2 regions of the Cellulosilyticum sp. genome follow, and region 1 is predicted to be linked to the other one. Evidence: predicted binding sites of a transcription regulator. Region 1 holds the regulator's gene; the other holds the start of a gene.
The links. The regulator Rex, encoded in region 1, represses fermentation and respiration genes when NADH is low (regulators of the CRP and FNR family bind a similar motif). The targets are predictions, from matches to a motif close to ATTGTTAANTANTTAACAAT.
Positions count from the first base shown of each region.

Region 1 (4,204 bases):
TAGCACGCGATATTTCATCAGGAAACGTAATATATTTTTATAGCGCTTCGCTAAGTGATTCCCAGTCTTCATAAAGCTTAGCAACTTGAGCTTCAAGGTCACTTTTTCTTTGAAGCAGTTCTTTGCTTTTTTCAGCATTAGTATAAACTTCTTCAAGGCAAAGCTGTGCATCGATATCTTCCATTTCAGCTTCGGCTTCTTGAATAGTTGTTTCTACTTTTGTAATTTGATTTTGAATACGTCTAATACGTGTTTGTTCTTCTTTTTGTTTTTGCCAGTCATCTTTGTTAGATGGAGCAGCAGGAGCAGTTGCTACTGCTGTTTTAACAGTTACTTTTGGCACTGGTGTAGTAAGAAGTTCTTTTTTCTTCTCTACATAGTAATCATAGTCCCCAAGGAATTCTTTTGCACCTGTTTGATTCATTTCAATGACTTTGCTTGCTGTTTGATTAATGAAGTAACGGTCATGGGATACATATAATACAGTTCCCTCGTAATTTGAAATGGCACTTTCTAATATTTCCTTTGATAAGATGTCTAAGTGGTTAGTCGGTTCATCTAGGATTAAAAAGTTAGCTTTTGAAAGCATAATCTTAGCAAGTGCCACACGTCCTCTTTCACCACCGCTTAAGGCAGAAATTGGTTTGAAAACATCATCATTTGTAAATAAGAAAGCAGCAAGCATATTACGGATTTCACCATTTTTAAGTTCTGGGAAAGAAGTTTGGATTTCTTCCATAATCGTATTAGTTGTATCTAATGTAGAATGCTCCTGGTCATAGTAGCCCACCATAACATTAGAACCTAAACGTACAGTACCCGAGGATGCAGGAATTTGCTCTAAGATGATACGGAAGAGTGTTGTTTTACCGACGCCGTTAGGACCAACTAAGGCAACTTTATCACCTTTTTTAATAGACATATTCATGTTGCTAAATAAAGGTGCATCTTCAAAAGTTTTGCTGACTTCTTTGAGGTCTAATACGTCATTACCGCTTGGAATACGTGGCGTAAGTACAAGTTGCATTGGTTTATTATCAATCATTGGAGCATCCATAACCTCAATTTTATCAAGAGCCTTTTCGCGGCTTCTTGCACGTTTAAGAGATTTTTCACGGTTAAATTGCTTAAGTTTAGCAATAACGGCTTGTTGCTGAGCGATTTCTCTTTGTTGCTTTTCAAAGTGTTTCATAGCAATTTCGTATTCTTTTTCACTTTTAATCACATAGTCGCTATAGTTACCATTATAAACAAAGGCCTGACCGAATTCTAAGTGAATTACTTTTGTAACAATCTTATCTAAGAAGTAACGGTCGTGGGAAATGATGATAACAGCACCTTTATAGCTGCGAAGGAAACCTTCTAACCATTCAATAGCTTCAATATCTAAGTGGTTAGTCGGTTCATCAAGGAGAAGAAGTGTAGGTTCTTGGAGTAAGAGCTTACCTAAAGCTACACGGTTCTTTTGACCACCAGATAAAATAGAAATAGGTTTTTCATAAACAGATTCATCAAAACCAAGACCTTTTAAGACACCTTTGACGAGGCTTTTATATTCATAGCCTTTTTTGTTTTCAAATTCTGTGCGGAGGGCATCATAGCTTCCCATTAAATCTAATGAAGAAGTTCTGGCGATTTCAGCTTCCATATCATGAAGCTTTGTTTCAAGGGCAATAACTTCATCAAATACATGAAGAAGTTCTTCATAAACGGTTCTTTCTGAATCCAGGTCCATATGTTGTTTTAAGTAGCCGATGGTACAATCCTTACTACAAGAAATGCTACCCCCATCACTTTCCATTTCCTTCGTAAGAATTTTAAGTAATGTGGTTTTACCCGCACCATTATTTCCTATTAAAGCTACCTTTTCATGATCTTCTATATGAAAACTAACATTTTTAAGTACAGTTTGATCAATAAATGTTTTTTGTATATTACTGCATGAGATAATCATTTTTAGCCTCCTTAGTAATTCTTTTTTAATTTTAGCAAAAAAAAGTGCAAAAAGAAAGGAAACATGCCAAGAATCTACATTGACAAAAAAAAAACCTAAATGTATACTGAAATCACTACGTATATGAGAAGTGAGGAGTTGAAAACGTGACAGAAGAAAGAAAAATTTCTATGGCTGTAGTAAGACGTTTACCACGTTATTATCGTTACTTAGGTGAACTACTACAAAAAGGTGTGACAAAAATCTCATCTAGGGAATTAAGCGAGAAAATGAATGTAACAGCCTCACAAATTCGTCAAGATCTTAACAATTTTGGAGGCTTCGGACAACAAGGATATGGTTACAATGTGGAATATCTCTACACAGAAATCGGCAAAATTTTAGGGCTTCATCAAAATTATAAAATGATTATCGTCGGAGTAGGTAATTTAGGACAAGCTATTGCTAACTCAACTTCATTTAGCAAACGTGGTTTTAAGACGATAGGTCTTTTTGATGTTAATCCAAGACTCATCGGAATGAGTATTAATGGTGTAGAGGTTATGGATATTGATAAGATGGAGGAATTCGTTAAAGAAAACGGAGTAGAAATTGCAATCTTAACAATGCCAAAAACACGCGTTAAAGAAACAGCAGAAAATTTAGCGAAGTGGGGAATTAAAGGGCTTTGGAATTTCTCACCAGTTGACTTATTCTTACCTGATACAGTACAAGTAGAGAACGTACACTTATCACAAAACTTAATGACCTTAGCATATAAAATAAATGAAGCAGAACATGGGCGTACGCCTAAAGAATTATAAGGTATGTTAAAAGAGCTATCACAGATTATTTCCGTGATAGCTTTTTTAAATTTCTATAGAGAAACAAATTAAAAACTTGAAATATGCATCGAGGTAAATAGGTTTCTCCTAATGATTTCACATGACTCAAGACTATGAATAATTAAAATTTATAAATGTGAAATCTATATAGAGAAACCAAAAACTTGAAATATGCATTTAGGTAAATAGATTTCTCTCAATGATTTCACATGACTACAAACTATGAATAACTAAATTTTATAAATGTGAAATCTATAATAAGGTATAAAGAAATTGAAAAAAGAGAATGCATAATTTATTCTTTCAAAATGCCGACATATTTATAAGTGACCAGCATTTATTGATGAAATTCATATTCTAATATTAAAAAACAAGATATAATATAGAGAAACTGGCTATAAAGTTAAAAAATATATAATAATAAAACTTTATAAATGTGATATCTATAATATAGAGCCTATAAGAGTAATAATTAAGGGGGCAAGGGATGTTCGGATTTGGAAAGAAAAATAGAAAAGTAGTTGTACAGGATGATATAGCAGATAATGTAAAGTTATCAGATAAGCAAGTAGAAATTAAAAAAAGCTATATTAATACGGTCTTAGAAAATAGGAAGTTACCTATTGTGCTATTAGATCCACTATGGTATACCGTTAAGGAACAAATAAAAAGTAAAGTGATTGATGAAAAAGAAAAGCTGTTACAAGAACTTCTTAAGGAACAGGCACGTTTAAATACGGATTATAAAGAGTATAATAAAGTGAAGCAAAATTTCCTAAAGCAAATTTTAGCTTTAAGTGGAGAAGTACAAGGTGAAGATGGGGATAAAAAAATAGAAGAACTCAATAAATTACATCAAAGTACTTTAGAAGTAAATAATCGTTTAGAGAATATTGAAACAAGACTTGAAGAGGTAGATGAGCAGGTTCAAGTAACTAATAAAGAGCTTATAGGGGAGATGGTAGCAGTAGGTTATGAATATATAGATATTCATCGTCAAAAAGAGATAAAGCTAGAGTCAGAGATTGAGGCACTTCGTGCTGAAATGCTTAAGAAAACTAATGAAAAGAAACAAAGTGAAAAATTTTTAAAGGATATCTACAATTATCTTCATAATATTGTAGGGCAACAGCAAATTGAAATTATCGATAAAACATTATGGGATACGAATAAAAAATGATATTAGGAATAGGAACAGACATTATTGAAATTAGTCGCATTGAAAAGGCTGTTAAAAAAACACCTTCTTTTTTAAGTAAGGTGTTTACACCAAATGAAATGAGCTATTTTGAAACGAAGAATTATCGCGCAGAAACGATAGCAGGTGTTTTTGCAGCAAAAGAAGCAGTAAGTAAGGCACTAGGTACAGGCTTTAGAAATTTTTCAGCCAGTGATATAGAAATTACACCAGATAGATTGGGAAAAC
Region 1 is NZ_CEVXFV010000059.1:4,979-9,182, forward strand. Features, by position in the region: gene AC1VAQ_RS17835 (ABC-F family ATP-binding cassette domain-containing protein) at 38-1,954, opposite strand; gene AC1VAQ_RS17840 (redox-sensing transcriptional repressor Rex) at 2,101-2,757, shown strand; gene AC1VAQ_RS17845 (hypothetical protein) at 3,266-3,958, shown strand; gene acpS (holo-ACP synthase) at 3,955-4,204, shown strand, end outside.

Region 2 (4,204 bases), on a different contig from region 1:
TTTTTTAATCGCTTCTTCAAAAGTACTATTGTTTACCCATGAGTGACGTGGGTTTGTACAAAGTACCCAAAGCGCTTTGATTTCACCCGCATTTATTTTTTCAATAATCACATTGTAAGGAAGAGTTGGTTTGTTAATAAGCTGTTCATCTGTAATTTCTAAAGCTTCACAAACTGCTGCTCTTCTAGCTTCATTGTCGTAGTCACCGCCGCCGTAGAGACCTGCTGTATTACTAAATGCACGAGAACCCATAGCATTACATTGACCTGTAATTGAGTTAGCGCCAGTACCTGGTTTACCCATATTACCTGTCATAAGTGCAATGTTGATGATTGATTGAGCAGTTCTTACAGCTTCGTAGCCTTGGTTGATTCCCATTGTCCACCATAAAGAGACACGCTTACCAGTGTGGATGAGTTCTGCCATTTCATAAAGGTCGCTTGTTTTAAGACCAGTTTTTTCTGCTACGATTTCTGGTGTATATTGCGCCACTAATTCTTTGAAACCATCGAAGTTTTCTGTGTGGTTTGCAATGTAATCATGATCTAAGTAGTCTTTTTCAATTAAGATATTGGCAAGACCGTAGAATAAGTAGATATCTGTTTTACCATTTACGCCGTAGTGGTAGTCAGCATTTTGTGCTGTTTCAGAGCGACGTGGGTCAATAACGATTACTTTTTTGTTTTTATTTTTACGGATACGATCCCAGATAATTGGGTGTGTTACAACTGGGTTAGCACCAATTAAGAAGATTGTATCTGATAATTCAAAGTCATTTAATGTATAAGGTGGTGCATCAAAACCAAAGCTTTGTTTGTGTGCAACGACTGAAGTTGCCATACAAAGCCTTGTATTTCCATCTACATGTCCGCGAAGGAAATTACGAAGGACGTGGCTAAAGAGTGCCATTTCTTCTAAAGGAATTTGTCCTGTACTGATTCCAGCGATAGCATCACCGCCATGTTCTTCTTTGATTGCAAGAAGTTTGTCAGCGACAAGTTTATAAGCTTCCTCCCAAGATGTTTCTTGCATTTGTCCATTTACACGGATACGTGGACGTGAGTTTTCTTTATACATAGTTTGTTGTTTATCAAGGGAAAGCCCTTTGATACATGAGAACCCTTTATTAACAGGGTAATGTGGTGTAGGTACCACTTTTAAAATTTGTTCGTTTTCTACATAGAAGTCAATGTTACATGCGAGTGCACAGAAATTACAGGTAGATTGAACTTTTTTCATATTTAAAAACCCTCTCTTTGACAATTAATTAACGATATAGATAGTATAAACTTTAACAAAAAAAAACTCTGTGATGAATATCACAGAGTTCAGATTGTTGACAAATGAATTTTCCCAAAATAAACTCACAAATTAAGTGAGGATTATTCAAGAAAATCTATTAAAATAGGGGTAAAAAGAGCAGTTTAGGTCCATTTTTACCTCTGTTTTCTATTTCTAGACTAGTAAAATACTATGGAAAAGTTAATTGTCTACAGCCTGAACTCTGTGATGAATATCACAGAGTTTTGAAGAATTTAGAGAGTGCATCTGGATTAGGGATGATAATTTGTTTATTTTCATAGATAATAAGTTCTTTTTGGATGAGTAACTTAAGGGCTCTAGAAACAGTTTCTCTATAAGAACCTAAAAGGTCTGCCAGTGAAGTGACAGTAATTGAAAAATTAATTTTAATTCCTTTTTCACAAGGCACACCGTAATCCTTGCCGAGCTTCCATAATTTAGCAGCTATTTTTTTCTCTATTTTAATGATAGAAGTAGCATTCTTGAGCTGACGGTAGAGGCGTCTAACGCGCTTTGTTAAAGCATTCATAACATTTTGAGTGAGTATGAAATCCTTTTTCATCAGTTCAATGAAGTCGTTCTTATAGAAGATTAACATTTTACATGGGGAAAGTGTCTGACAATTAATAGAAGCAGGTAGGTCTTCAAAAATAACTTCATTTAAAAGGGTACCATTGTCTTCAATAAAAATAATTTTATTTTGGCCATTACTATTTGTTTTATAGAGGCTAGCTGTACCGGAAAGTAAAATGTAAAAACAGTGAACTTTATCTTTATCATAAAAAACATGATGCCCAGCAGGAAACTGATCAATCAGTCCTTTTTCGGCAAGGGCTGTTAATGTTTGAGGTGCGACATTTTTAAAAAGTGGAATTTCACTTAGAATGGGCATTAAGCTATTGTCCATATATAACCTCCTAAAAATGGAATTGTTAAGTATTTAGCATAAAATAAGTGCATGAACATATAATGATTAAATTTTGAACGAAATACTAACAGCTTTTTTTAATATAGCATTAGTATGTGAGTAATATAAAAAAATATGAAAAAATAGGTAGCGTGAGTTTTATCACGGAAGGAATGTAGCCTACATAATATACTAAGTTCAAAAGCAACACGTATTGATTTGATGAAAAAAGTGTTAATTAATTAACTAACGAACGGAGTGTAAACAATGGGCTATAAAATAGATGTGAACAATTTTAATAAAGCTTTAAGTGAGTTATCACAAACTTATAGTATTTATGCACCTAAAGTATTTAAAGGTCAAGGAACATATTCAGATACTGACCGCGTACGTTATGGTGAAATTACAAGTGTAGAGGAAATTGAATTTGAGGCAAAATCAGAATTTTCATATAAAGAAATTTTAACACCAATCTCAGATACACTCTTCTATTTTACAGAAGACGAAGTAAAAGAAGCAGATGGTCCTAAAAAAGGCGCAATTATTTTCCTTCGCAGCTGTGATCTTCATGCTGTAAAGCGTATGGATGATATTTATCTTAATAATGGATTTGAAGATTTCTACTATAAAAGAATTCGTGAAAAAACTAAGTTCATTTTAATGGGCTGCACAAAAAGTTTCGAGAGCTGTTTCTGTGTAGATATGGGTACAAATACAGCATCTAACTACGATGCCTATATTAAAGTAGATGGCGATATGGTTTATCTTGCAGGGGAAATGCCTGAACTTATGATGCGTCTTGAAGAAGCAACTGAAACAAAAGTAGAACCAGAATTCGTAAAAGAAAATAAAACACATGTCAATATTCCAGAAAACCTTTCATTAGACGTAATGGATAGTACAATGTGGAATGAATACAATGAACGTTGTATCGCTTGTGGGAGATGCAACTTCGTCTGTCCAACATGTACATGCTTCACAATGCAAGACGTATTCTATGAAGGTTCTGACCGCAAAAAAACAGGTGAACGTCGCCGTGTATGGGCTTCTTGCCAAGTAAATGGTTACACAGATATGGCAGGTGGTCATAGCTTTAGAGGGGACAAAGGGCAACGTATGCGTTTCAAAGTGATGCACAAAGTACATGACTACAAAAAACGTTTTGGTTACCACATGTGTGTAGGATGTGGACGCTGTGATGATATTTGTCCTGAATACATTTCATTCTCAAACTGTATTAATAAATTAGCGGATGCTATGGAGGAGGTAAACAAATAATGAAAAACGAATATATTCCTTTCTTATCAGAAATTAAAGAGGTTATTAAACACACTGAAATTGAATATACTTTCCGTATGCATTTTGAAGGAGATGTAAAACCTGGTCAATTCTTCGAGGTTTCTCTTCCTAAATATGGTGAAGCACCAATCTCTGTAAGTGGTATCGGTGAAAATACAGTTGACCTTACAATTCGTAAGGTTGGGAAAGTAACAAATGAGATTTTTGAAAAATATGTAGGTGACAAGCTCTTTTTAAGAGGACCTTACGGAAATGGTTTTGACCTTGAAAACTACAAAGGACATGAAGTTGTAGTTGTAGCAGGTGGAACAGGTCTTTCTCCAGTAAGAGGGATTGTACAGCACTTTGGAAATCATCCAGAAGATGCAAAAGGATTTACTTTAATTGCTGGTTTCAAAAGCCCAGAAGATATTTTATTCAAAGATGACCTTAAAGCTTGGGAAAACAATATGAACATGATTGTATCTGTTGATAATGCACCAGAAGGTTATGAGGGACCAACAGGACTTGTTACAAAATATATCCCAGACCTTGAGATTAAAGATTTAAGTGATGTACAAGTTGTAGTAGTAGGCCCACCAATTATGATGAAATTCACAGTACAAGAATTCTTAAAACGTGGTATCAAAGAAGAAAATATTTGGATTTCACAAGAACGTAAAATGTGCTGTGGAATCGGTAAATGTGGTCACTGTA
Region 2 is NZ_CEVXFV010000047.1:20,645-24,848, reverse strand. Features, by position in the region: gene AC1VAQ_RS16265 (molybdopterin oxidoreductase family protein) at 1-1,239, opposite strand, end outside; gene AC1VAQ_RS16260 (Crp/Fnr family transcriptional regulator) at 1,517-2,209, opposite strand; gene asrA (anaerobic sulfite reductase subunit AsrA) at 2,477-3,487, shown strand; gene asrB (anaerobic sulfite reductase subunit AsrB) at 3,484-4,204, shown strand, end outside.
Region 2: a site for Rex is predicted at 2,440-2,459, ahead of asrA (anaerobic sulfite reductase subunit AsrA). Genes of this name have one in related genera too.